DNA from 3 places in the Alkalihalobacillus pseudalcaliphilus genome. Region 3 is predicted to be linked to each of the others. Evidence: riboswitches for the same ligand, from Rfam matches in the RefSeq annotation. Region 3 holds a riboswitch; each other region holds the start of a gene.
The links. Region 3 has a riboswitch for lysine ahead of PQ479_RS10500 (aspartate kinase). Riboswitches for the same ligand answer to the same signal wherever they lie in the genome.

Region 1 (9,964 bases), on a different contig from region 3:
CGATTTATTTAAAAAAGCACCTTACTAAAAGTAAAGCAATTTTTAATTAAAGAGGCCAGGATATGGATGTAGATGTGAAGCAAACAAAAAAGAAGGCTCAATTGTCGGATAAGGAAGTAAAAGAGTTAATTGAAAGAAGTCAAGCTGGAGATCAAGAAGCAAGGGATACGATTGTTAATCGGAACACTCGGTTAGTTTGGTCGGTCGTACAACGGTTTATGAATAGAGGATACGACGCTGATGACTTATTTCAAATTGGTTGCATTGGATTAATTAAATCGGTTGATAAGTTTGATTTATCTTATGATGTTAAATTTTCTACCTATGCGGTTCCTATGATTATTGGTGAGATTCAACGCTTCTTACGAGACGACGGTACAGTTAAAGTAAGTCGCTCGATTAAAGAGCTAGGCAACAAGATTCGTAAGGTGAAGGATGATTTAACAAAAAATTTAGGTCGAGTACCAACCGTCAATGAAATTGCCGAACATCTAGAGATTCCACCTGAGGAAGTGGTATTTGCTGGTGAAGCCAGTAAATCATTAACATCTATACATGAAACGGTTTATGAAAATGACGGCGACCCGATAACGTTGTTAGATCAAATCGCTGATCAATCAGAAACCCGCTGGTTCGATAAAATAGCTCTTAAAGAAGCGATTCGAGATTTAGATGAAAGAGAGAGATTAATCGTATACTTACGTTATTATAAGGATCAAACCCAATCAGAGGTTGCCGAACGTTTAGGTATATCACAAGTGCAAGTATCTCGATTAGAAAAAAAGATTCTCGAACAGATGAAAGTGGTCATGAGTGAAGAAGCTGAAGGAATATAAATAGAAGGAAAAGCCATTTACTTTGTTGAAATGAACATAGATAAATGGCTTTTTCTTATGTAACGAGAACATAAACTAACCTCCCGAACGTGTCAGTTATTATAAGGAAGAAGGTGAGTAATAAAGGTGAGTAATATAAATGCTAATCTAATAATGTGCAAAAACGATTAAATAACAAAAAGCGGAAGAAAGCCCGAGCAAACGGAGAATCTCGGGGTTGCGAGCGAAAAAAGGAGTAGCAAGCCCGAGCAAACACGGAATCTCGGGGTTGCGAGCGAAAAAAGGAGTAGCAAGCCCGAGCAAACACGGAATCTCGGGGTTGTGAGCGAAAAAAGGAGTAGCAAGCCCGAGCAAACACGGAATCTCGGGGTTGCGTGCTGAAAAAGGAGTAGCAGCCCCGAGCAAACAAGGAATCTCGGGGTTGCGAGCGAAAAAAGGAGTAGCAAGCCCGAGCAAACGCTGAATCTCGGGGTTGCGGGCTGAAAAAGGAGTAGCAAGCCCGAGCAAACAAGGAATCTCGGGGTTGCGTGCTGAAAAAGCGGCATGATGTCACAATGAGCTCTTGAAATTAAGAATTAGTCGTACCCTAGCGAAGCATAATTTTCGGTAGCGACGAGTAACGCTCCATGTTCGCACTAACTTTCATACAAAAACCCACATGGCGAAGCCCCATTCACTTCGCCACCAACAAAGATGAAAGTAGTGGCGACTGTTCAAACTGTTGGCACGTATACAACTCGATCACCATCAGGAGTCGGCCTGAACAAACAGAGAGCACTTTCCTGCTAAGGTCATTTATCTCGAGATGGATGACGAGCTAACTTCAGGGCACAAACTATCGCCCATAAGTAACTTTTATATAAAACTTATGAAACCTAAAGCTGCTATTATACGTAAGCATAAGGGTGGGTTGAATCAAAACAAAGGAGGAAATAAAGAATGGTTGCAATTCTAAAGGTCGAAGGACTAGGAAAATCATTTAAGGATAAAAAAGTCATTGAAGACATCGGCTTTGAAGTCCAAAAGGGTGAAATTATGGCAATCCTAGGACCTAACGGGGCAGGAAAGTCAACATCTATTCGTAGCATATTAGGGATCATGTATACAGAAGAAGGGAAGATTTTGTACGAAGGGAAAGAAGTACGCCATGTCCCAAGAGAAAAAATAGGCTACTTACCTGAAGAAAGAGGACTCTATAAAAGTGTCAAAGTCATTGATTTATTATTATATTTTGCCGATTTAAAAGATTATCCATTACATAAGGCGAAAACAAGAGCGTTAGAGTTGTTGGAGAAATTAGGATTAGAAGGCAAAGATAAAAGTTCTATTGAAGAACTATCAAAAGGAATGGCACAAAAAGTACAATTTATCGCTTCGATTATTCATGAGCCAGAGCTCTTAATTTTGGATGAACCATTTTCAGGGTTAGATCCTGTCAGCCAAGATCTATTTAAGAAGGAAATAAAAGCACTAGCTGATCAAGGAACAGCGATCCTATTATCCTCACATCAAATGAATATCGTTGAAGAGTTGTGTGACCGCTTATTTATGATCAATAAAGGCCGCAAAGTCATCTATGGAACATTAGATGATGTGAAAAGGAAATTTGCTAACTTTAAATGTACGATTCAAGGTGTGAACGAAAAGAATGCTCTAGAAAAAATAGCTCATGTTGTAAGAGTGGAGCAAACAGGTGATAGGGCAACTCTCTTTTTAGAAAACGATGTCGATGTGAATAAATGGATTCGACTAATACCTTCTGAATTAGATATACAGGAACTAAAAATTGATCGAATTTCCTTACACGAAATCTTTATTGATATTGCTTCTGATCGTCTTAAAGGAGGGTATGTATATGAAAAATAGTATGAAAGTAGCTAAATGGGAAATAAAACGTAACTTACGAAATAAATCATTTATCATTTCCATATTATCAACACCGCTTTTATTTATATTATTTTTCTCCATTCCGATGTTATTTAATTCAGGTGGTGAAACCGACCAAAATTCTTTAACTTTATATGTGGAGGATCCACTAGAGGTGTGGTCAACAATTGACTCTACAGGTTTAGCAGATTCATTAGATTGGGATGTAGAATTAACGACAGAGACGCCGTCGGCCGCTTTTTTAGATGATAAGGAAAATAGCGTTATGGTCTCATTTCAAGAAGAACATATAAGGTCCGGTCAAATTCCAACATATCTGAGTGAGGATTTATCAGAAACTGATCTACACCAGCTTCAAGCGATACAGCCGTTTGTCAAACAAGCACAGTTAGAATTGTTTGGGTTCGAAAATGATGAAATTGAAATAGCGAGTATGCCTGTGTCATTTATCGCACAAGCTGAGTCGGAAACAGATCAGGCTGAAGAAGCAGGAGGGGCTTTCTCCTTTTTAGAAAGGCTTGTTCCCGGAATATTTGCGGGTGTTATTCTATTTTCAGTTGTGATTACTGGCATGATGATATTTACAAGTGCCTCACAAGAGAAGAAAGAAAAAGTGTCTGAAATGATTTTGTCATCAATCACACCCCATGAGCTCATGCAAGGTAAAATTATTGGATACTTTGTATTAGGTGTCATACAGGTTGCGAGTTGGATAGCGATTATTCTGCCATTCTTAACATGGTATGTTGACTTTCCATTATTGAGCTATTTATTTGTTCCAGAATTACTTGTACTTGTATTAATCGCTGTTGCAGGTTATTTATTATTTGCTGCTATATTTGTTGGGATAGGAGCAACGGTAGATGAAGTAAGCTCAACTAGCAACTTTCAAGGGATTATTTTTATGATACCATGGTTACCGTTCATTTTATTAGGTCCAATTCTTTCTGATCCTGAAGGGTTAATCGCCCAAATTGGAAGTTATTTTCCGCTAACCGCCCCGGGTGTCTTGATTATACGTTTATCGATGCTTGAAGAGTGGCCGTGGATTGAAGTGATTATTTCAATGCTAATCCTTTTTGTAACGATTTGGTTATTCATCAAATTAGCTGGAAAAGTATTTAAGACAGGAATTCTTATGTATGGTAAAAATGCTACACCAAAAGAAATACTCAAGTGGATGCGAGAAAGTTAATAAGAATTTTCTAGCTTGTCAGTGCTTCAGAAAAATGTGAAGCCTTGGCAAGCTTTTTTTGTGCCATTAATCTGTGGAAATCAATTCTATTCCGAATGAAAATATGACCTTGTCACATACTATCAAAGTCGAGAGTAGTACGGAAAATACGGAGGTTAGAGAAGCGATGGCTGAACAAGATTTGAAAAAAGTCAATCAATATCATAAAAATATCGAGCTATATCAGCCTAAGCGTGGCTTTTTTAATCGAGGTATCAAAGCGTTTGTTGTGGGCGGTATATTATGTGTTTTTGGTCAATGGCTTAGTAATCTATACCTCCTCTTTTTGGACATTAATGAAATAGAGGCAAGGGCATTAATGATGTCAACTTTTATCCTTTTAACAGCGATAATCACAGGAATTGGTTGGTTTGATAAAATCGCACAATTTGCTGGAGCCGGTACGTTAATTCCTGTTACCGGTTTTATGAATGCGATGACCAGTGCAGCATTAGAATATAAAAGTGAAGGGCTTGTCTATGGTATTGGAGCTCATATGTTCAAATTAACCGGAGCCATTATTGCAATTGGGGTTTTGTCTTCTTATTTGGTAGGGCTTGTTCGTTTAATAATACACTACATTATTCATTAGTTAGAAGGGGTATGGTCGGTCATGAAAACGTGGACGTTTCAAAATGGGATTTATGTAGAATCAAGCGGCACCGTTGCTGGTCCAAAAGAAGCGGCAGGCCCTCTTTCGGAATCATTTGACCAAACCTATCAAGATTTATATTGTGGCGAAGAGTCTTGGGAGCTAGCAGAAAGAAAGCTCATGGAAGATGCAATTACACATGCGTTAAAAAAAGCAAATAGGAAACAAGAAGACATTGATATTTTCATTGCTGGAGATTTACTTAATCAGATGATTACTTCTAACTATAATGCAAGAAAATTAGCTATCCCTTATCTGGGGGTTTTTTCAGCATGTGCAACTGTAATGGAGGCGGTGGCGATTGGAGCAATGATGATTGATGGTGGCTTTGCCCATTCAATTTTACTAGCTACGAGTAGTCATCATGCTGCTAGTGAGAGACAATTTCGCTATCCAAATGAATTTGGCTATCAAAGGCAGGAAACGGCCTCATACACAGTTACTGGAGCAGGAGCATGTATATTGAGTCAGAAAAAGACGAACATAAAAATTTCAGCAGCAACGATTGGTGCAGTCGTCGATTATGATATGAAAAACCCGTTTCAGTTTGGAGCGACGATGGCCCCAGCAGCGGCTGCAACGATTAAAAGTCACTTAGACAATACGAAAACGTCTGTTGGAGATTATGATTGTATTTTGACGGGTGATTTGGCACGTGTAGGATCTGGGATTTTGCATAAGCTATTGGAAGAAGAGGAAATAAAGCTTTCACATACGTATGATGATTGTGGCACGATGATTTATTATACCGATCAAGCCGTCAATGCAGGTGGAAGTGGAGCAGCATGTTGTGCTGTCGTAACGTTTGGTCATGTATTTAAATTGATGAGGAAAGGTGTATTTAAAAAAGTTCTCGTTGTTGCAACGGGCTCTTTATTAAACCCTTTTATGATTTATCAAAAGCAGTCGATTCCGACGATTGCCCATGCGGTTGCCTTTGAAAGAGAGGACATGTAATGGAATATCTCGCAGCTTTTATAGTTGGTGGTGTGATTTGTTTCTTAGGACAAGCTTTACTGGATCTCGTTCGCTTATCACCGATTCATACATTATGTGTATTAGTAACACTTGGTGCCATGTTAGATGGATTTCATCTTTATGACCGAATTATTGATTTTGGCGGGGCAGGGGCTATTTTACCGATAACTAGTTTTGGGCATTCTTTCGTTCATGGAGCGATGCAAGAGGGTGGCAGAGAAGGGTTTATTGGAATAGGTATGGGGATGTTTGAGGTTACATCTGGTGGTCTCTCTTCTGCTATCTTATTTAGTTTTTTAGCTGCTATATTTTTTAAGGCGAGGGGGTAATGGTGTTTGGAGCAAAAGCAAGTAATTGTAGTTACCGATGGGGACGCGGCTGCATTAAAAACGATTCAATATGTAGCCAATAAAATAGGTGGACTTTGTATAGCTCAATCCGCAGGAAATCCAACGCATTTAACAGGGCAAGAATTAATTGAATTAATCTTACAAGCAGATAAAAACCCAGTTTTTGTCATGTTTGATGATTGTGGCTCAAGATATGAGGGGCTTGGTGAACATGCGATGAGGATTGTGTACGATGAGCCTATGATCCAAGTCATTGGAGCAATTGCTGTAGCATCTGCGACACATAGTAAGGAGTGGGCCAAAGTTGATATTTCTATAGACCGTTTTGGCCATTTAACCGAGTATGGAGTCGATAAAAATGGTTTCCCAGACTTAGAAATTGGCAGAATTAACGGAGATACTTTATATATTCTTGATGAATTTGAGATACCAGTAGTCGTAGGCATTGGTGATATAGGTAAAATGGGAGGTTTTGATGATGTGAAAAAAGGTGCCCCGATCACAATGCAAGCAGTACAAATTATTTTAGAAAGGAGTGGTAACCTTGACAAAAAAAAGAGATTATAAGGATGAACCGCTATTTTATAAGAGCTATCGAGACAATATTGCCTATCTAGAAGAACGGCTAAAGCTAGATATTTCTTTCGATATCGGTGTTCGTGAGTTAGAAATCCTAGATCATCGGATTGGGATTTATTATGTAACAGGTCTTACTGATAACTTATATATCATTGAGATTATGAAAGAATTAATGGATCTAGGCGCTAGGAACCGAAAATCTTCAGATGTATTTGGTGCTATAAAAAACCATCTCACACATGTCCAAGTCGAAGAGACGAGAGAAGTCAATAATGCGATTAAACAAATGCTTTCGGGATTAATATTTATTATCGTTGAAGGATATGATCAAGCATTTATTATCGATGTTCGTCAATATCCTGGGCGTGGACCTGAGGAACCAGACACAGAACGTGTCGTTCGTGGTGCACGTGATGGTTTTACTGAAAATATCATCATGAATACGGCCTTAGTGCGAAGAAGGATTCGAGATGAGCGTTTACGACATGAAATTACTCAAGTCGGCGTACGCTCTAAAACAGATATTTGTATTTCTTATATAGATGGTATTGCCGATCCTGACCTAGTTGATATTATTAGAAAAGAGTTAGATTCGATTGAAATAGACGGACTAACGATGGCCGATAAGGTGATTGAAGAGTACATTGTTAAACAAGGTTATGATCCATTTCCTCTTGTTCGTTATACGGAGAGGCCAGATGTAGCGGCAACCCATTTATTAGAAGGTCATGTTGTGATTATGGTTGATACATCTCCAAGTGTCATTATTACACCGACCACTTTCTTTCATCACATACAGCATGCGGAGGAATATAGGCAAGCACCTGCAGTCGGATCATTTTTACGCTGGGTACGAACAATCGGAATTGCAACGTCTTTATTTATCATTCCTTTTTGGTTGTTGCTCGTTATTGAACCTACTTTATTACCTGCAGCTCTAGATTTCATTGGTCCTGAGGAGACGAATAATATCCCGATTCTTTTACAAATCTTATTTGCTGAATTTGGGATTGAGCTACTGAGGATGGCGGCTGTTCATACACCTTCACCATTAGCCACAGCCCTTGGCTTGGTCGCAGCTTTATTAATAGGTGAAATGGCGATTGAGGTAGGTTATTTTACAACAGAAGTTATCTTGTATGTCGCTTTAGGTGCTATTGGTATGTTTGCTACACCTAGTCATGAACTAGGGGTGGCTTTGCGAATCATTCGAATTGCCCTTGTCTTATTAGTTGGGATATTTAAAGTTCCTGGTTTTGTTGTGGGAACGTTAATACTAATCTTCTGTTTGACGGCAATAAAACCATTTAACAAGCCTTATTTTTGGCCATTTATTCCTTTTGACCCACCGGCATTATGGCAAATCTTAATTAGAGCCAATGTTCCATCGATGCGTTGGCGTCCAAGTATTGTAAATCCACAGGATCCTGTTAAACAGGATTTAAAAAATGAATAGTCTACATATATGAGGCATGTTGGTGTTGCGAACGGCGTATGATTATGGTAAAGTTAGAGCAACAATTTCATGAACCTCATGTAAAAGTGGGGTAGAGGCGCAGGAAGAATCAGTATACTTATGGAGCGGGTGGAACGCATAGATATGAGTAGAAAGGTCGACTTGCCGAAGCCTACATATGTACCACATTATGTAGAGCTGGGGTGTTATTGAAGAAATAACGCACTGTCACTGAGGAATCAGTGGAGGACTATTCATTTTTTAGTGGGGTTACGTCGGCGAACAGCTAGGTAACACTAGCTGTTTTTTCTTTTACCTTTTAACAGAAATGAACAATCCAGTCGTGATGTGTTGATTATATAGAGAGAACAAATGAGGGAGAGATATTATGTATATACATGGAACTAGTCATATTAATCAGTTTGGACACTTAGAAATCGGAGGAGTAGATACGGTTCAACTTGCCAAACAATTTGGAACACCACTTTTTATTTATGATGTATCTCTTATTCGAGAGCGAGCAGCTGCTTTCCAACAAGCCTTTATTGATGAAGGGATACCTTACCAAGTGGCTTATGCAAGTAAAGCGTTTAGTTGCCTCGCGATGTTTCAATTAGCGGATGAGCTTGGACTAAGCCTTGATGTTGTTTCTGGTGGAGAACTATTTACGGCGATACAAGCAGGTGTACCAATGGAGAAGGTTCACTTCCATGGCAATAATAAGAGTATAGCTGAATTAGAAATGGCGGTAGACGCTGGGATTGGTTGTGTGGTCGTTGATAATTTCTATGAGCTTGATCAGTTATCGCGTATTAGTTGGGAGAAAGGGAAGTTGATGAAAATCTTGCTCCGGATTACTCCAGGGATTGAAGCACATACTCATGAATATATTTCTACAGGTCAAGAGGATTCGAAGTTTGGATTTGATATTGAAAGTGGGCAAGCAACGGAAGCAGTGAAACGAGCATTAAAGGCAGAATACATTGAATTATTAGGCGTTCATAGTCATATTGGGTCACAAATTTTTGAATCGGCTGGTTTTGTTATGGCTGTAGAGAAGGTTTATCGCTCTCTTGAGCAATGGCGGGATGAGCTTGGTTTTGAGTCTTCCGTCTTGAATTTAGGTGGCGGTTTTGGTATCCGTTATACAGAAGAGGACCAACCTTTACCGGTCGGAAATTATGTACGTGAAATGATTGCGATCGTGAAACAAAAATCGGCCGAATTAGGAATGAATATTCCTGAAATTTGGATTGAGCCAGGTCGTTCATTAGTCGGCGATGCTGGAACGACGTTATATTCTATCGGTTCTTCAAAAGAATTACCTGCTATTCGTAATTATTTATCTGTTGATGGTGGAATGAGCGATAATCTGCGACCGGCATTATATCAAGCCAAATACGAAGCGGTGCTCGCCAATCGTGTCAATGATCGAGCAGAAGAAGTATATTCGATTGCGGGAAAGTGCTGTGAAAGTGGCGATATGTTAATTTGGGATTTACCGTTACCGAAAGCCAACCATGAAGATATTTTAGCTGTATTTTGTACGGGTGCTTATGGTTATTCAATGGCGAATAATTATAATCGTATTCCAAGACCTGCCGTTGTTTTTGTTGAAAACTCAGAAGCTCACATCGTGATTGAGCGTGAAAGTTACGCTGACTTAGTTCGGTTAGATCGTCCGCTTGCGAAGGTTGTTAATCATTTATAAATCTCAAGTTCATTAGCCGTATAAAGCTCATGATATAAACACTCAATTAGAGTGATAAAACCAATGAAATGCCAAGAAATGAAAGATACATGGAGCAGAAAACGCTTGGAGTTGACCAGGCGTTTTTTTGTTATGTGAGATTATTCTGGAATTATCTATCCATATAAGGTGAGAAGAACCAAATATTCATAATAAATGTCCACGAATCACTCTAAAAGCATGATTATACAATCTATTAAATGGGAATGGTGTTGTAAAGATTTTCTTATTGGTAGGTGATA
Region 2 (9,964 bases), on a different contig from region 3:
GCTTTTAACTCATTCCATGAAATTCATTTGAGTATGTTAGTTGAGCTTGATATTTTGGACAGAGTTCTTGAAGACTTGCGTGATCCTTTTGACACCAAACAAATTGAATCAGCTCGAGTTCATTACGAAAATTCTATTATTGCTTTTAAAAATTTAGAAAGAGAATGGTTTTCTGTTTCAGAAGAATATGGAATTTATTAAAAAGAATGGCTGCTCTATTCGATAGAAAATAGACAGCCATTTATGATTAACGGAATAATTCTTTGAATTCAGCCATCATTCCTTTAAAGGACCGAAAAGGAAAACGCCCTTCTTCGTGGTTCTCAAAAGCTTCCATTCGATTAATGATGGTTCTCTTGGTTGTGACTATCACTTCTTTATCAATATCATATTCATTGGCGTATGCTTGAACGGTTTTCTCCACCTTATTTTGATGTTCATGATGACCACCACTTGATTCAATCCCCACTAAAATTTGCTCATTTGTCTCTACGATGTGAACATCTTGAATCGTTTCAAGGCTAAGTAGGGCTTGTTTAAAATTTACGTTTTCTTGGTAATTGTGGTTTTCTTCTTTAGTTGTTAATATCTTCGTTTGATGTGGTGGATATAACTCTTTTATTTTTCCAGGTCTGTTATTCATTACTCCGTTTGATGTTAAGCCTTTTTCTTTTAGACCGATATTTCTCTTATAGCCGTGAACTCCTTCTTCATACGGAGATTTTTTCTCTGTTAATTGTAAGACCGTATCGTCTGGAACAAGCATATCTGAAATAGGGCCTTCATGGCTACGCACTTCTTGGATACCTACACCACTAAACGTATTTTGTGGATTCGACTTCGCTCCTAGCGGCTTCTGTTGTTCAGTCACACATCCACTCGTTATAAGCATCGTCAAAATGACTACTGAAAACAAGAAATTTTGTTTTTTCATGCAACCCCTCCTCTCTTCTTTTATTTTGCACATAAATAAGAAATTCAACGAGGTAAATTTAGGCTCAGACATATTCTTATTGTCGAATCATTTCTACTTTTAGCTAATTATGACTAGTTTTATGGAAAGACTTTCATTTATTGTCTGTTCTTCATATAATAAACCTTGTGTGAAAGCGTTGAATATAAATGAACTAATGAACGATAAAAAACAATGGAGTGGGAAAGATGAAAAGAAGACTAATTGAATCAAAACGAAGTCAAATGCTACGTTTAGCCAAAAAATACGGGTTTACATCTGCACAAACTGTCCGCTGTAGTCAAGAATTGGACGAGCTCCTAAACGAGATTCAAATCCCAATTATCCGTAATAAAATTTGATCATTTTATTACAATGCGTAAATGTGAGCTGAAACCATTGCAATGTGCTTTATCTTTTGATAAGGTAGAGTCACAAAGTGAATAATCTTTACTTCAATAGTTGAAGTGAGGGTAGAGGTGCAAACTTCATGAGTAGATATGTGTAGAAGGATGAGTCTTCATGGATACATATTTAAAGGGAATTTTGCCGAAGCTAAATAAAATACTCATCTTTTATTTAGTTGGGACTGTGACTTAATAAGTACAGGACTGTCATATAGCTGGCTAAGGCTATATGGAGGGCTATCTCACGCATTGGAATGATTGTGTATACACATTTATTGCCATGCAGCAATGAGATCCTTCATTGTTGTTTTTTTGTGTTGATTCACAAATATAAAATTTAGCCCATATAATTATATGAACGATACTGAAATTGAGGGTGAGAATTATGAATTTAGGACGAGTTATAACGGCGATGGTTACCCCATTTAATGCTGAGCAAAGGGTGGATGTTGCCAAAACAAAACAATTAGTGGAGCATTTAATTTCAAATGGAACAGATGCACTCGTAGTCGGTGGTACTACAGGCGAGTCACCTACTTTGACACATGAGGAAAAGCTACAACTATTTAGAACGGTCGTTCAAGTGGTCAATGGTCGGATACCTGTTATTGCTGGCACAGGTTCTAATTCAACACAAGCTTCGATTGAATTAACAAAGGAAGCAGAAAAAATTGGCGTAGATATGGTTATGCTTGTTGCACCATATTACAACAAGCCTTCTCAAGAAGGTTTATATCAACATTTTAAGGCGATCGCTACATCTACTCATTTGCCTGTGATGCTATATAATATTCCTGGAAGAAGTAGTGTTAATATTAATGTAGATACCACTTTACGTTTAGCCCAAATTCCTAATGTTATTGCGACAAAAGAAGCGAGTGGCGATTTAGAGGCAATGTCTGCTATTATTGCTCAAGCTCCGGATGGCTTCTTATTATATAGTGGTGACGATAGCTTGACGTTACCAGTTATAGCTATTGGTGGAGCCGGAGTTGTTTCTGTTAGTTCTCATGTGATTGGTAATGAGATGCAACAGATGATTCAAAACTATATGAGCGGGCAAGTTCAGATTGCTGCTTTACAGCACCGTGAGTTATTACCTTTAATGAAAGCTTTATTCGCTACACCTAATCCAACTTCTGTGAAAGCAGCACTCGAATTAAATGGAATTTCCGTTGGATCTGTCCGGTTACCTTTAGTTCCTTTAACAACACAAGAGCTTGAGCTATTACAATCATATTTACATCGTTCTGTTAGTTTTTTTGTTAGCTAATTTAGCGTGTCTAAGGGTGAGAATTATGTTCTCATCCTTTTTTGTATGAAAGTGAACTGTGGAGCGATAGTTTGCGCCGTGAAGTTAGCTGGTCATCCACCTTACGATAAATGACCTTAGCAGGAAAGTGCTCCCTGTTTGTTCGGCTGACTCCTGATGGTGAGCGAGTTGTAAACGGGCCAACTGTTTAAAAAGTCGCCACTACTTTTATCTTTGTTGGTGGCGAAGTGAACTGTGGTAAAGGTTAATTGAGGTTTAATACGAGAAAACACCAAGTTGTGTGTGAACTTGGTGTTTTTTCGTATCATATATGGTATTCCTTTTTTAGTTCGTTTAAGGTTTTGATGCTATTTTGATTAAACGGTGTGTCCTCGCTTTGTAATTTCTCTAATAATGAATTTAATGCTACTGCTAGTGAATCTTTATATGTAGGGATTTCACCTTCGTAGTTTTTTAACGAAGCAAGTGGCATCCAAGCCTTTTCATATTCAGCAAGTGCTTTTCTTTCATGAAAAAATACATTTTCCGTTTGTTTCGGATGGTGTAAATCACCTTGTTGAGGATGTTTTTTTACGGCCAAAACCTTCACGAGAGCTTTGTTTTGATCCCCTAGTACTTCTAGACATTCGCCGATATATACACCTGTTTTATAAACAGCTTGCACTATATGCATCTAGACACTCCCTCTCCATTATAGACCAGGCACTAATAAAGTAAATAAATGCCACATAAACTCTGAAATAGGTACTAAATTTTCTTCGGCATACGTTTTCATTCCTTCGCCACCACTAAAAAAGTCTATAATAATAAATGTAAATGTTATTAAGACAACAAAAATGGTTGATGCAAGAATAATAGATAATAATGCAACATACGCCATGATCAATCGAAACATCCATTTTAACCAATTCGGAATTTCTTTAAACCTTTTTAATATTTCCAATGCCGGGCTCCTCCTCGCAAGAACAACTATACTTCTATCGTACCAAAAAAGCCCTAACAAATGTGTAATAAATCATGAAGATAATTTGACTGTTTTAATCCTGTTCAGACACTTGTAAACCAATTTTGTTCAAAATACCATCTATAGGAATTCCAAGTGGTGTCGAGATATCACTAAAGTCAAATTGACTTAAATCTATTTTTCCTTCAGGAATCAATTGATTGTGCCTATCATTTACTTGTTTCTTATCTTCTACCTCTATATCTTCTGGCTCCTCTACGTCTCGAACTGCCACTAAATCCTCAACTTGTTGATGTAGTTCTTCATTAGCCTCTTTTGAAACCTCTGGATCTTCTGAAGTGAATTGAACAATAGCAATCGTCCATATACCAATAAAAACGATTCCAGTCATACAAAGGAACCATATTTGATGCTTTTTCATTCATTAACCCTCCTTACATCATTCCTATTGTCCCATATTTCTTATCTTATCACATCAGAAATCCCTCGTCAGCATGACTATTTTACTAAGATTAGATTCCCGATTAAATTCCTACTAAAACTTCTATGACAAAACCGCATTCACTTCGCCACCAACACAGATGAAAGCCGTGCTTTACCCTTTACTAGTAGTCTTTCATTCACTTTGTTCTCTTTCAATTTAATGAATGTTTTAAGAGTGTTTATTGAACAAGAGATTTTAGATTAAACAAGCGGACGAAAATATGCGGAGACTCTCGTGGGACGGAGAGCATAATTTTCGGTAGCGACGAGTAACATTCTATGTTCGCCTTAACTTTCATACAAAAAACACATGAATAAGCAGTACAGCTCAATCATGTGTTTGATGTATCAACTCATCCATTTAGGTGGGCTGTTTTTACCCCAATATATACTACCTAATGAATGATGTCCTTCATATTTATCTAAATAAGTATGATAGTGAAAATTAAACCAATAACCTTTTTTAGGTGGCTGATCTCGTCTGACATGAAATCTAAAAATGTCTTCTCCACTTTCTTCATTATATAAATGAAAAATCTTCTCTCCTAAACCGTCTGCTGGCTTTGTTGATAACTTCACTGTTTTCCATTGCTCTGCCGTTAAATGATTGGTCGTTTCTTCTAAAACTTCAGACAATTGTGGTACGATGACTTCTTCAAAAGGTTCCTTAATTTTATCAGAAATCACATCACCAAATTTTAACATACTCATATCATATGCAAATTGCTTAACGTAAGAATTAAATACATCCGCTGAAGAAACATCTCGATGTATGTATTTGTCGGTAGCTGTACTTGTTGGTATAACAGAATGAAATAATCCATACTCGTTTTCATTCACTTTATAAATATTTACACGATCATCATAAGTAGCTTTTGGTAATCGTGGTTCTTCTGCATGTGCCTCTCGGTAATCATGTCCTGAGGTGACAAGGCCGATTGATAAAAGTGCACTCGTTACTAATAAGCTTCGTTTCATCCAGTGTAACAAAAAAACGCCTCCTCACCATACTTGTATAGACAATTATATCATCTCATATTTCTGGTGAAAAGGCTATTCATTTTTTCATAGAATTGTAGTTTAGGGTAGATTAGAAGCTCCCATTAGGTAACGATCACACTCTCTTGCCGCTTCTCTGCCTTCATGAATTGCCCAGACAACTAAACTTTGACCTCTTCGGTTATCACCTGCAGCAAATATACCTTCAATATTCGTTTGATATGAACCATATTCAGCTTTGATATTTGTTCTTCTATCTGTTTGGATAGACATTTGCTCAAGTAATTGTTGCTCAGGTCCTGTAAAACCAACTGCAAGGAATACTAAATCAGCTGGCCATACTTTTTCTGAACCAGGGATCGGTTGACGAGTTTTTTTACCATTGGCATCTATTTCCGTCTCAACATCAATCGTATGAATTTCTTTTACTTGCCCTAGTTCGTTACCAACAAATTTTGTAGTCATTAATTGATACGCACGAGGATCTTCCCCGTATACAGCTTTTGCTTCTTTATGACCATCATCTGCTTGATGGACAATAGGGAAAAGCGGCCACGGATTATTAGATGGTCTTTCATCTAACTTCATCCGATTAATGTCAAATTGTGTAATTGATTTGGCTCCATGCCTTACAGACGTAGTAATACAATCGGTACCAGTATCGCCACCACCAATGACAATTACATTTTTATTTCCTGCATGTATAAATGATTGGTCCTCAAATTGTGAATTAAGCAAACTCTTTGTATTAGCTGTTAGAAAATCCATGGCAAAATGTATGCCTTCAAGTTCACGCCCTTCTAATTCTACATCACGAGGCTTTGTCGCGCCTGTACATAAAATAACAGCATCATACTCTTTCTCAAGCTGATGAGCAGTAAGGTCTTTGCCAATCTCTGTGCCCGTTTGGAACAAAATCCCCTCTTCTTCTAAGAGCTTGATACGTCTTTGCACAACATGGTTAGCTAATTTCACATCTGGAATCCCGTACGTTAATAATCCTCCAATACGGTCCTCTCTTTCAAAAACCGTTACGAGATGTCCTGCCTTATTTAGTTGAGCAGCAGCAGCTAAACCAGCTGGTCCTGAGCCAACAATGGCTACTTTTTTTCCTGTTCTTGTTTTCGGAGGATTCGCTACAATCCAACCTTCTTGAAAACCACGTTCAACAATATGGAATTCCATACTTTTTATTGTGACAGCTTTATCATTAATTGCTAATGTACAGGAGCCTTCACACGGAGCAGGACATACCCTTCCGGTAAACTCAGGGAAGTTGTTTGTCTTATGTAGCCGCTCAAGAGCCTCTTTCCATTTCCCACGATAAACGAGATCATTCCACTCAGGAATTAAATTATAAACAGGACAGCCAATTTCTCCTGAACCAACCATCGTTGTCCCCGTTTGACAAAAAGGAACACCACAATCCATACATCGTGCCCCTTGTTGTCTTAACTGTTTTTCGGGCATTAAGATTTGAAATTCCTGCCAGCTTTTTGTACGTTCAAATGGATCACGCTTCGTTGGGTTTTCTCTTTTATATTCTAAAAATCCTGTTGGTTTCCCCAAATCTCTCACTCCCAACTACAGTCTGATATTGTCGTTTTATATGAATGGGCGTACGTAACATACGCCCCCATACTACTTACCACTTACCCTTGATTGATCATTTTTATTTTCATCAAAAGCAGCCATTACAGCATCTACATCTGCTAATCCCTCTAACTTCACTCGTTGAATCGCTTCTAACATGCGCTTATAATCTTTAGGGATCACTTTGACAAAATGTTGAATCGCTTCTTGCCAATTTGCTAATAACTCGGTAGCCAACTGGCTATTTGTATAGCTTTGATGTTTGGTTATCATTACACGAAGGCGTTCCATATCCTCGTCTTCTTTTACTTCCTCTAGTAAAACCATTTCTTGATTACATTTCTGAGCGAAATCACCATGAGGATTATAAACATAGGCAATCCCACCTGACATACCAGCAGCAAAGTTTTTACCAACTTGACCTAGGTTTACAACCACACCGCCTGTCATGTATTCAAGTCCGTGGTCACCGACACCTTCTACAACCACTGAGCTTCCGGAGTTTCGAACTGCAAATCTTTCACCAGCAATACCATTAATGTACGCTTCCCCATTTGTTGCCCCATAGAAAGTGGTGTTACCAATTAAGATGTTTTCATGTGCGTTAAAACTAGCTGACTTTGATGGAGCGATAATTAGCTTACCTCCAGATAAACCTTTACCTGTGTAATCATTTGCATCACCTTCTAGTCGGATCGTCACTCCTTTTGGAAGAAAAGCTCCCAAACTTTGACCAGCAGATCCATTCAACTGAATAGTAATCGTATCTTCCGGTAGCCCCTCTAAACCATAACGTTTGCTAATTTCACTTCCGATAATGGTGCCGACTACGCGGTCGGTATTCTTAACTTCAGATTCAATATAGACTTTTTCACCATATTCTAAAGCCCGTTTGCTTGCAGGTAATAAAGTACGGTGATCGAGCGATGCCTCAAGCTGGTGATCCTGTTCAACCGTTTTATAATTTTGACCTTGTGTTGCAACTTTAGGTTGATACAGCAAGTTTTCCAGCTTCAACAATTTTGCTTTTTCATTGTCTACATCTTGATCGACCTCTAGTACATCAGTCTGACCGATCATCTCATCAAAAGTACGGAATCCTAATTCAGCCATTATTTCACGAATTTCTTCCGCGATAAACGTCATAAAGTTCACGACATGATCAGGTGAACCCATATATTTTTTTCGAAGCTCTGGATTTTGTGTCGCAATTCCAACCGGACATGTATCTAAATGACAGACACGCATCACAATACAGCCTAAAACAACTAAAGGAGCTGTCGAAAAAGCGTACTCTTCTGCACCAAGTAAAGCTGCTACTACGACATCTTTACCCGTCATTAATTTTCCGTCTGTTTCTAACGTCACACGACTTCTTAAATTATTGAGTAATAGAGTTTGGTGCGTCTCAGCTAAACCAATTTCCCAAGGCAATCCTGTATGTTTAATACTCGTTCGTGCTGCCGCCCCTGTACCACCATCATATCCACTAATAATAATACCATCGGCTCGACCTTTTGCCACACCAGCGGCAATTGTTCCAACACCTGTACCAGCAACAAGCTTTACGCTTATTTTCGCGGATGGGTTGGCATTTTTTAAGTCGTGAATAAGCTCAGCTAAATCTTCAATGGAATAGATATCATGATGAGGTGGTGGCGAAATTAACCCTACACCAGGTGTTGAACCCCGAACCTCTGCAACCCAAGGATATACTTTATTCCCAGGCAATTGCCCACCTTCACCAGGCTTCGCTCCTTGAGCAACCTTAATTTGAATTTCATCGGCATTAACAAGATAATGGCTAGTTACCCCAAAACGCCCAGAAGCGACTTGTTTAATGGAACTTCGACGTAAGTCACCATTTTCATCTGGTATAAATCGTTTAGGGTCCTCTCCTCCTTCACCTGTATTACTTTTACCACCAATTCGATTCATAGCGATGGCTAAAGTCTCATGGGCCTCTTGAGAAATGGAACCGAATGACATGGCCCCTGTTCTAAACCTTTTGAATATCTCAGAAGCTGATTCTACCTCGTCAATGGCAATAGACTTTAAGTTTTTCTTAAACTTCAATAATCCTCTTAATGATGTTTGTTGTTTGGTTTGCTCATTAATGGATTGTGAGTATTTCTTAAATAAAGGAAAGTTATTAGAGCGACAAGCATTTTGTAACATATGAATAGTATGAGGATTATATTGATGTGGATCCCCATTTCTTCTCCATTGTAAATCATCGCCAGGATCTAAAGTCTTGTCTAATCCTTCTTGATTGGAATAGGCACGCTTATGTCGGGTAAGAACTTCTTGCTCTATAATTGCTAAATTAATGCCACCAATTCTTGATGTTGTCCATGTGAAATATCGATCGATGATTTCATCTGAGATACCAACAGCTTCAAAAATCTGTGCCCCGCGATAACTTTGAATGGTCGAAATACCCATCTTAGATAAAACCTTCATGATACCTTTTGTTGTTGCTTTCACATAACGATTAACCGACTCAATATAAGAATATTCTTCAATAAGTCCATCTTGAATTAATTCATCAATTGTATCCAAAACGACATATGGATTAATTGCCTCAGCCCCGTATCCGAGTAATACGGAATGATGATGAACTTCACGTGGTTCCCCTGACTCAAGTAAAAGACTCACTTTTGTTCTTGTCCCTTTTCGAATTAAATGATGATGTAAGCCACTAATCGCAAGTAATGAAGGGATCGCTGCAAATTGATGATTCATGCCACGGTCACTCAATATTATTAAAGAGTGTCCTGTTTGAATGGCACGGTCTGCTTGCTCAAATAATTGCTTTAATGCCTGCTCAAGACCTATATTAACATCAAATAAAATAGGTAAAGTCGTCGCTTTAAACCCTTCCATTTTATTGTGCTTGAGCTTTGCTAATTCTTCATTATTAATGATTGGATACGGCAAATGAATATGGCGACAGCTTTCGGCTGTTGGATTAAGTAAGTTCGCTTCTGCTCCAATTGTTGTTCCCATCGCCGTCACAATTTCTTCCCGAATCGCATCAATTGGAGGATTCGTAACTTGTGCAAATAATTGTTTAAAATAATTATATAATAGCTGAGGTTTTTTTGATAAAACAGCTAACGGCGAATCATACCCCATTGAGCCTACTGGATCTACACCATCTTTAATCATAGGAATAATCATCTTTGAAATTTCCTCATACGTATATCCATAGGCAAGCTGACGCTCTTTAAGCTTCGAGAAGTCACTGTTTTGCACCTGTGACGTCTCTAGTACATCATCTAATTGAATTA
Region 3 (9,964 bases):
GGTTTGCTCCATGCTGAGAGTAATCACATTCCCCCGCTGCAAATAATCCCGGAATATTCGTCATTTGGTTATAATCAATCCACATGCCACCCATTGAATAGTGAACCGCTGGGAAGATCTTCATTGGCACTTTACGTGGATCATCACCCATGAACTTTTCATAGATTTCAATAATTCCACCAAGTTTGATATCAAGTTCTTTCGGGTCTTTATGCGAAAGGTCAAGATAAACCATGTTCTCACCATTAATTCCAAGCTTGTCATCCACACAGACAGAGAAAATCTCACGCGTTGCAATATCACGCGGTACTAAGTTTCCGTATGCTGGATATCTTTCTTCTAAGAAATACCACGGCTTACCATCTTTATATGTCCAAACACGTCCACCCTCACCACGAGCAGATTCACTCATTAGACGAAGTTTGTCATCACCAGGAATCGCCGTTGGATGGATTTGAATAAATTCGCCGTTGGCGTAAGCAACACCTTGCTCATAAAGTTTGGCTGCTGCATAGCCCGTATTGATAACAGAGTTCGTTGATTTACCAAAAATAATCCCTGGACCACCTGTAGCCATAATGACAGCGTCACCTACAAATTGACGGATTTCTGAGGAATGTAGGTTCTGCGCTGTAATCCCACGACAGGTACCTTCATCATCAATAATCGCAGATGTAAATTCCCAACCTTCATATTTGGTCACAATACCACTCGCTTCATAGCGACGCACTTGCTCATCTAAAGCGTATAATAATTGTTGCCCTGTAGTTGCACCAGCAAATGCCGTTCTGTGATGTTGCGTGCCACCAAAACGACGGAAATCTAATAAACCTTCTGGTGTACGGTTAAACATAACACCCATACGGTCCATTAAATGGATAATCCCTGGAGCTGCTTCTGCCATTGCTTTTACTGGAGGTTGGTTCGCTAAGAAGTCACCACCATACACCGTATCATCAAAATGCTCATATGGTGAATCCCCTTCACCCTTTGTATTAACCGCACCATTGATACCGCCCTGTGCACAGACTGAGTGCGATCTTTTAACAGGTACAAGGGAAAATAGATCGACAGGTACACCTTTTTCTGCTGCTTTAATGGCTGCCATTAAACCGGCTAGTCCACCACCGACAACGATAATTTTGCCTTTACTCATCTATACCCTCTCCTTACATGTTTGCTAATTCTGGATTAATAAATGCAAATGTTGCTGAAAGCCCAACGTATGTTAATGCGAGGAAAAGTGCAATGGTCGCGTATGTAGCAATACGTTGTGAACGAGGTGTTACGGTAATTCCCCAAGAAACTAAGAAAGACCAAAGTCCATTAGCTAAGTGGAATGTTGCAGAAATAACACCAACAATATAAAAAACTAACATAAATGGCGAGCTTAAAATATCAGCCATCATATTATAATTTACTTCAGCATTACCTAAAGCCGCTTGAAAGCGAGTTTCGTATACATGCCATGTAATAAAAATTAATAAGAATACACCTGTAAAACGTTGCAGTGCAAACATCCAGTTTCTGAATGTACCATAACGTTGAATGTTATTTTTTGCCGTAAAAGCAATATAAATTCCATAAATGCCATGATATAAAATCGGTAAGAAAATAATGAATATTTCCATTGCATAACGGAATGGTAAATTTTCCATAAAATGTGCCGCTTGGTTAAATGACTCTGCTCCTCGTGTTGCAAAATAGTTAATGCTTAAATGCATTACTAAGAAGATACCGATCGGAATAATCCCTAATAAGGAATGTAACCGACGATTAAAATACTCTTGATTACCAGCCATGCCTTTTCCCCCCACATAAATTAATGTTTCCTATCCTGTTTGTCCAAATGGTTTCAACTACATTTTTCTTTCGTATAAATATGTACCTCCCCCGAGACATAACATACTTTGTACCAGTTCCACTTTTGAATCTTTTGGTAAGATTATGTGAAAAAAATCCGACAAATTTATTGTACTCCCATCAGATCTTGTCGTCAAGAAAACGGATACATACTTTTTATGTTATTTTATAGGAAATCTCCATTACTAACTTATCAAATAATTCTGTTGTTTGAAAGCGTTAAATTACTTTTTTATAAAGAAACACTTATTAATAATAACAGTTATTCCAATTCTATAAATAAACTTAAAATTACGAATATATTTTTATGGTATTTAAATATAATAGGCTTTTGTATGAAAGTTCAATGAGTCATGCTCACTTTTCGAGATAACTTGACCATTCGGTTTTTGTTTTTGGTCCGTTTTGAAAATCGAAAGCATCTTATCAGATGAATAAATTCATCTGATAAGATGCTTTCGATTTTCAAAACTTCACGCAGTGGCGTGAAGTTGCCAAGCAAGCTTGGCTAACGCTCCAAAAACACTTAGATTTTTGATACTAATCCTGATGGGTTACTACTCTCTCTTTTTGTTGGTGGTGGCTGGTTGTGCGGTGCGCTGAATCTTTTTGGGAAAACCCTTGCGGGTAACACCCAAAAAGTGGCGTGGCTACGCATAATATGAGAATCCTCAATACCGTTATTGAATGAAAAGCCACCAGTTAAAGAGCTAAAGAGCTAAACCACACTTTCATCTTTGTTGGTGGCGAAATGATCCCCGCTTCGCCATGGACGTTTTGTATGAAAGTTAGTGCGAACATGGAGCGTTGCTCGTCGCTACCGAAAATTATGCTCCGAGACAACCGCGTGCCGCAGGATTCTACATAATTTTTCATCCGCTGGGTACTGCTCATTCTCAAGTTCAATATCATTCTTACAACACTCATTTAAATTGATAAGAACAAAATCTAATTAAACGAAAATCCACCAAGCAAGTGAAGAAGAAATTCTAGTTGAACGAAATGCCACCAGTTAAAAAGTACAAATAAAATTGAATGAAGTGCCAGTAAGTGAAGGGGAGAGGTACAATTTTATGTTTATTGGTAAGGGTCCAGGCTATTTTTCGCCCTGATCATGTCGACCACCGCTCCTCATCGACAGGTTCTCGCCCATTTTTCATCCTGATCATGTCGACCACTGCCCTTCATCGACAGGTTCTCTGCCTTTTTTCATCCTGATCATGTCGACCACTGCCCTTCATCGACAGGGTCCAGGCTATTTTTCGCCCTGATCATGTCGACCACCGCTCCTCATCGACAGGTTCTCTGCTTTTTTTCGCCCTGATCATGTCGACCACTGCCCTTCATCGACAGGTTCTCAGCCTTTTTTCATCCTGATCATGTCGACCACCGCTCCTCATCGACAGGTTCTCGCCCATTTTTCCTCCTGAGCATGTCGACCACTGCCCTTCATCGACAGGTTCTTAGCCTTTTTTCCTCCTGAGCATGTCGACCACCGCTCCTCGTCGACAGGTTCTTTGCTTTTTTTCCTCCTGATCATGTCGACCACTGCCCTTCATCGACAGGTTCCAGGCTATTTTTCGCCCTGATCATGTCGACCACCGCTCTCAAGAAGTACGACAGCATCTCATGTCTTTGATATTCTGCTGAAAGCTATTAAATTTTACATAATTTGTGTTCGTTATCATAGAGATAATTCCTTTGAATCTATGTATAATAAAAGACGGAGAGGGTGGTTTTTATGGAACAAGAGACAAAAAATGAAGAAATCGAGCAAGAACAAGTTGAGCAGCAGGCTCCTCCTTTATTTCATTATGACTTAATTCGTAATGACTTGTTACAAGAATTATTAGGCACAGAGCATGAAAACATTTTATATTGGGGCGGAAAATCACTAGCTCGCAAATATGCTTTACATACATTCGATGAAATCATTACTTTTTTTGCACATGCTGGATGGGGTACATTAGAAATAGAAAAAAATAAAGCAACCTCAAAAACATTAGAGCTCAGTGGTGACTGGATGGGAAAAAACGACTCCCGTTGCTACCAACTTGAAGCTGGCTTTTTGGCTCAACAAATTGAACAGATGCAAAACCAAATGACTGAAGCTACTTACGATATAAAACGAAAATATGTCGTTTTTCATATTAAGTCTGATAAACATGATTCCGTTTCATAACGGATTGATGAATGAGAATAGCCACAGGTTTCAGCCCTGGCTATTCTCTTATTCTTTTAAAGCACCTCGTGGGCGACTTCTTCTGCTAGCTGGAAAGCTTCATGTAATGCTTCCACAGCAATGACCATATCATCCTCTGAAATGACCGTAGACACTTTAATTTCTGAAGTACTGACCATCTTAATACTAATGGCTTCATTTGCAAGGACATCAAACATTTGAGCAGCAACACCCGGATTAGATACCATACCCGACCCAACAATGGACACTTTGGCTAACCCTGATTCGTATTCGATGTTTTCATAATTTAATTCCATCTGTGCTTTCTCTAAAGCTGATATCGTATCTGTAAGAGTCGATTGTGTAACGGTAAATGAAATGGTTACATGCTCTGAGTCTGTTTCATTTTGGACGATGATATCAACGTTAATAAAATGTCGTGAAAGCGTACTAAAGAGTCTTGCCAACGTATTCATTTCATTAGGTAATCCTACCACTGACACCTTGGTTACATCATTTTCAAATGCAATTCCTCTTACTACTAAGCCTTTTTCCACAGAGACTACCTCCTCAATGATCGTTCCTTCTTCTTCAACCATACTTGACGCTACGACAAGTGGGACATCATAATTTTTGGCAAACTCGACGGCTCTTGGATGTAAAACCCCCGCCCCTAAATGAGCCATCTCTAACATTTCATCATACGAAATCGAATGAAGCTTTCGAGCCGCCTTCACAAAACGTGGGTCCGTTGTGAATACACCTGTAACATCGGTATAAATCTCACATCGCTTTGCCTGTAATGCAGCAGCTAAGGCAACCGCCGTTGTATCGGAACCACCACGACCTAATGTTGTAATTTGACTATCTTGTGAAATTCCTTGAAAACCAGCAACAATAACTACTTGATTTTGATGTAAAGCCGCCTCAATTTTAGTTGTATTTATATCTTGAATTTGTGCATTTCCATGCTGTGTATCTGTCTCAATTCCAGCCTGCCAGCCAGTATATGAAATGGCATCTATGCCACGTTCCAGCAAAGCCATTGTTAATAAAGCAATCGTTACTTGTTCGCCCGTTGTTAAAAGCATATCCATTTCTCTTTTGTTCGGGTTTTCAGTGAGTGCTTGAGCCATTTCTACTAAAGTATCCGTTGATTTTCCCATCGCAGAGACGACTATAACTAGGTCATTCCCTTGAGTAAAGGATTCTGCAATTCGATTTGCTACATGCTTAATTCTCTCTACTGTACCAACCGAGGTTCCACCATATTTTTGTACGATTCTAGCCAATTCCTTCATCCTCTCTTTTTGCTCCCACTTTCATCCCACAAGAAAAGCTCGATGGTTAAGGCAAAAATAAAAAGCAACGAAAAAGGAGATCCCTTCACGTTGCTTGTCATACTAAGCCGCTCCATAGCTCCCTTTATCCACGTGAGATAGTTCTCCACATAACCCTGGGTTGATTATGTGACAGCCTTATGCCTATTTAACATAAGTCCAGCATAAAAGGATCTGAGTTCCTTCTAAACTTCGGCAAATTCGCCTTTTAGGCATCTTCAATGGGGCTCATTCCCCTCCAAAGCCTTACTAATCGTTTTTGCTCCTCTACCATCACTCCCTAAAAAAGAAGTATGGCTTATTCAATTAGTTAAGAGTTTAACAAAACCTTATCCCCTATGCAAGCAAAATTTTCGATTTATTTGCTTGAAACTTTATTCACCTTGTTCCTCATGTAAAGCTTCATAAATGCTTTTTGCTACATGTAATGGAATGCCATCTAAGGCTAACTCATCAATTGTTGCTTCTTTCATTTTCTTTAATGAACCAAAGTGCTTTAGTAATTTTGTTTTTCTTTTTTCTCCGACACCTGCAACATGATCCAAGGCTGATTGTAGAAATGATTTCGAGCGAGTTTGCCTGTGAAAACTTAACGCAAAACGATGCACCTCATCCTGAATTCGTTGTAATAGATAGAATTCATGGCTATCTCTTTTTAAAGGAATTACAATAGGCGGTTCTCCCTTCAGTAACTGAGAAGTCTTATGCCTCTCGTCCTTCGCTAATCCACATATCGGTATCGTTACGTTTAATTCATCCTCTAAAACCTCCTGAGCAGCTGCAATATGCCCTCTACCACCATCAATGACAATCAAATCAGGCATCGGTAGCTTCTCACGCAAAATCCGTAAATAACGCCTTCTAACTACTTCTCGCATTGAGGCATAATCATCCGGACCTTCTACCGTTTTAATTTTATATTTTCGATACTCTTTGCGATTCGGTTTTCCATCAATAAAAGTAACCATTGCCGATACTGGGTCCGTACCTTGAATATTGGAATTATCAAAAGCCTCAATTCGATACGGGGCTTTGATTTGTAAGGCTTCCCCTAATCGTTCCACAGCCTTGACTGTACGTTCTTCATCACGTTCAATTAAGGCGAACTTTTCTATTAATGACGTTTTCGCATTTTCATTAGCGAGTTCTAATAGTTCTTTCTTTTTCCCCTTTTTTGGAACTGTCACGCTTACTTCAAGAAAAGATTCAAGCAATTCTTGATCGACAATCTCTGGAATCAAAATTTCTTTTGGTTTGATATGCTCTTTTTGACTATAAAATTGGGCGATAAATGTAAGAATATCCTCCTGGGCCTCTTTATAAAAAGGAAAAATCGAGACATCTCTTTCAATTAATTTCCCTTGACGAACAAAAAAGACTTGTACACACATCCAACCTTTATCATAAGAAAAGCCAAAAACATCCCGATCAATTCGGTCATTAATCGACATTTTTTGTTTTTCCATAACGGTATCCATATAAGTTAACGTATCTCTTAACTCTTTGGCTCTCTCAAAATTTAACTCTTCAGATGCTTGCATCATTTTATCTGTAATCTGTTGTTTAACTTCGTCATGTCCTGAACGTAGAAATTTTGTGATTTCCCTTACTAATTCTTGATTTGTCTCTTTAGAAATTTCATTGACACAAGGTGCCAAACATTGTCCGATATGATAATACAAGCAGACCTTATCAGGTAAGGTTCGACACTTTCTTAACGGGTAAAGTCGATCCAATAATTTTTTGGTTTCATTAGCCGCTCCTGCATTAGGATAAGGTCCAAAATATTTCCCACCATCTTTTTTTACTTGCCTCGTTGTAATTAGACGTGGATGCTCTTCATTGGTTACTTTTAAATAAGGGTATGATTTATCATCCCTGAGCATCACATTATATTTAGGTTCATGCTTTTTTATTAGATTGAGCTCTAATATAAGTGCTTCTATATTAGAAGAGGTTACAATATATTCAAAGTCTACAATCTCACTTACTAACCTTTGTGTTTTACCATCATGAGAACCTGTAAAGTAGGAACGCACACGGTTTTTTAACACTTTTGCTTTACCCACATAAATAATCGTTCCCTGCTCATCCTTCATTAAATAGCAGCCTGGCTTATCTGGTAAAACCGCTAGCTTCTCTTTTAAACGGCTCATATGTCTCCCACCTTTTTATCCATTACTATTATTTTACCATGAAAGTGACAGAAGTGCCTTTTCAAGGATTACACGATGCACGTATCTAGAGCAGGGTCAAAGAAAAGCGAGTAGCTACATGGCTACTCGCTTTTTCTCATACTCTTAAAGGTGCTTATTAATGAGTTCTGCTAAAGCTTCTTTCGGTTGAAAACCAACTGTTTGGTCAACAACTTCACCGTCTTTAAGTACAAGTAGTGTTGGAATACTCATCACACTGAACTTTCCAGCTGTTCCTTGATTCTCATCAACGTTTACTTTAACAATCTTTGCTTTATCACCCATGTCAGCATCTAATTCTTCAAGTACTGGAGCAATCATTTTACATGGACCACACCAAGGTGCCCAGAAGTCAACTAAAACGACACCATCACTTGTTTCTTGTGAAAATGTTTGGTCTGTTACATTAACAATAGCCATTGGATAATAGCCTCCTTCATCAAAGACAATTTCTTCTTACATTCATTATTATAACATTATCGTAAAATGTGTGCGAATGTATTGCTCGGGTTTTATTATATCCATTTTGATTGCGTTTATATGCTTTTTTCCTCGTATCTCCATACACTTTACTTCCTTGGGGTTACGAGCTCTTTTTCCGTTCATAATCTCGTGATTCTTCATTTGCACGGGCATTCTCCCTCTTTTTTCACCCGTAACCCTGAGATTCAGCGTTTGCTCGGGTTTCTTCCTCTTTTTCTTCCCGCACCCCCGCGATTCTGCTTTTACTCGGGCTTTCTCCCGCTTTTTCCGCCCGTAACCCCGTGATTCAACGTTTGCTCGGGCTTTCTCCCGCTTTTTCCGCCCGTAACCCCGCGATTCCACGTTTGCTCGGGCTTTCTCCCGCTTTTTCCGCCCGTAACCCCGCGATTCCACGTTTGCTCGGGGTTTCTCCCGCTTTTTCCGCTCGCAACCCCGCGATTCCGCTTTTACTCGGGGTTTCTCCCGCTTTTTCCGCTCGCAACCCCGCGATTCCGCTTTTACTCGGGGTTTCTCTTAGTTTTCCGCTCGCAACCCCGCGATTCTCCGTTTACTCGGGGTTTCTCCCGCTTTTTCCGCTCGCAACCCCGCGATTCTCCGTTTACTCGGGGTTTCTCTTAGTTTTTCCGCTCGTAACCCCGCGATTCCGCTTTTACTCGGGGTTTCTTTAAGTTTTTCCGCTCGCAACCCCGCGATTCCACGTTTGCTCGTATCCCTGCTCCCCGTTTGTACTCTATAAAGGCTAATCTAGGAATACCCAAAAACGATAAAATAACCATGTACACTTTGAAGCTGACAAAAAGAGAAGCTATGTTGTAGGAAAAGCGAGGACGGGAAGTAACAATAAGTCGGAAAGAAAAAGTGACGACAACGAAATCGAGTGAAGGGACTTTTATGTTGCCATCAAAGCGGGGTGAGGACAAGGAAATGGCGTGGAGAGGCGTTAATGTTGTCATCAAAGCGTGATGACGACTTCCGAGCCCCCCCAACCCTTAGCCTCCTAATAAAGTCACGACCAGTTACTCTTTCTTGGCCCTGCTCTCTAACTTATCGTCCAAGCCATAAAAAAACAGACAAGCACGGACAAACCTGCCTGTCTGTTTTGTTTGCCTTGATTTTATGCTTCTTTATCAGCTGTTTCACTAGCCTTCGCTGATTTTTGTTGTTCTTCTTCCACAAGAACTCGTCTTAATACTTTTCCAATCAGCGTCTTCGGTAACTCTTTTCTAAATTCATAAATACGAGGAACCTTATAGGCGGCTAAATGCTTACGGCAAAATTCATCTAATTCCTTCTCCGTCACCTCTTTACCTTCTTTTTTGACAATGAATGCTTTCACTGTCTCACCACGGTATTCATCTGCGACCCCAATGATGGCTACATCTGCCACTGCTTCATGTTCAAATAATACTTCTTCAATCTCTCTTGGGTAAATATTAAAACCACCTGCAATAATCATATCTTTCTTCCGGTCAACAATATAAAAGAAGCCATCTTCATCCATATAACCCATGTCACCCGTCAAAAGCCAATCACCTAGGAAGGTCTTTTCCGTTTCCTCTGGACGATTCCAATAGCCTTTCATTACTTGCGGTCCACGGATAGCTACTTCTCCTATCTCTTTCACTTCAGCTTGCTCACCTTCAGGTTTCACAATAGCCACTTCCGTATCTGGCCATGGTAAGCCAATACTTCCATGTATTCTTTTACCCCAAATTAAATTAGCCGTTGCTACAGGTGCCGATTCTGTTAACCCGTATCCTTCTACTAATTTTCCGCCAGTTACATTTTCAAACGTTTCTTGCGTATCCAAAGGTAGAGCTGCCGCTCCGCTAATACAAGCCTTAATTGTCGATAAGTCGTAATTTTCTCTCGAAGGCTCATGTAACATGGCTCGATACATA

Region 1: another riboswitch for lysine. It lies ahead of lysA (diaminopimelate decarboxylase); the one in region 3 lies ahead of PQ479_RS10500 (aspartate kinase).
Region 2: another riboswitch for lysine. It lies ahead of dapA (4-hydroxy-tetrahydrodipicolinate synthase); the one in region 3 lies ahead of PQ479_RS10500 (aspartate kinase).

What each region holds. Positions count from the first base shown of each region.
Region 1 covers NZ_JAQQWS010000001.1:729,427-739,390, reverse strand. Annotated here, with positions in the region: gene spoIIAB (anti-sigma F factor) at 1-50, shown strand, start outside; gene sigF (RNA polymerase sporulation sigma factor SigF) at 63-836, shown strand; gene PQ479_RS03555 (hypothetical protein) at 984-1,343, opposite strand; gene PQ479_RS03550 (ABC transporter ATP-binding protein) at 1,776-2,702, shown strand; gene PQ479_RS03545 (ABC transporter permease) at 2,692-3,918, shown strand; gene spoVAC (stage V sporulation protein AC) at 4,085-4,549, shown strand; gene spoVAD (stage V sporulation protein AD) at 4,571-5,566, shown strand; gene spoVAE (stage V sporulation protein AE) at 5,566-5,916, shown strand; gene spoVAEA (stage V sporulation protein SpoVABEA) at 5,923-6,504, shown strand; gene PQ479_RS03520 (spore germination protein) at 6,482-7,972, shown strand; lysine riboswitch at 8,057-8,233, shown strand; gene lysA (diaminopimelate decarboxylase) at 8,361-9,683, shown strand.
Region 2 covers NZ_JAQQWS010000001.1:396,675-406,638, reverse strand. Annotated here, with positions in the region: gene PQ479_RS01990 (hypothetical protein) at 1-201, shown strand, start outside; gene PQ479_RS01985 (YhcN/YlaJ family sporulation lipoprotein) at 248-934, opposite strand; gene PQ479_RS01980 (aspartyl-phosphate phosphatase Spo0E family protein) at 1,162-1,314, shown strand; lysine riboswitch at 1,419-1,607, shown strand; gene dapA (4-hydroxy-tetrahydrodipicolinate synthase) at 1,745-2,632, shown strand; gene kapB (kinase-associated lipoprotein KapB) at 2,937-3,305, opposite strand; gene PQ479_RS01965 (hypothetical protein) at 3,324-3,575, opposite strand; gene PQ479_RS01960 (hypothetical protein) at 3,670-4,017, opposite strand; gene PQ479_RS01955 (YpjP family protein) at 4,428-5,069, opposite strand; gene PQ479_RS01950 (glutamate synthase subunit beta) at 5,160-6,647, opposite strand; gene gltB (glutamate synthase large subunit) at 6,720-9,964, opposite strand, start outside.
Region 3 covers NZ_JAQQWS010000004.1:85,875-95,838, reverse strand. Annotated here, with positions in the region: gene sdhA (succinate dehydrogenase flavoprotein subunit) at 1-1,156, opposite strand, end outside; gene PQ479_RS10510 (succinate dehydrogenase cytochrome b558 subunit) at 1,170-1,802, opposite strand; gene PQ479_RS10505 (YslB family protein) at 3,605-4,045, shown strand; gene PQ479_RS10500 (aspartate kinase) at 4,102-5,337, opposite strand; lysine riboswitch at 5,477-5,663, opposite strand; gene uvrC (excinuclease ABC subunit UvrC) at 5,760-7,541, opposite strand; gene trxA (thioredoxin) at 7,686-8,000, opposite strand; gene PQ479_RS10485 (hypothetical protein) at 8,357-8,731, shown strand; gene PQ479_RS10480 (long-chain-fatty-acid--CoA ligase) at 9,178-9,964, opposite strand, start outside.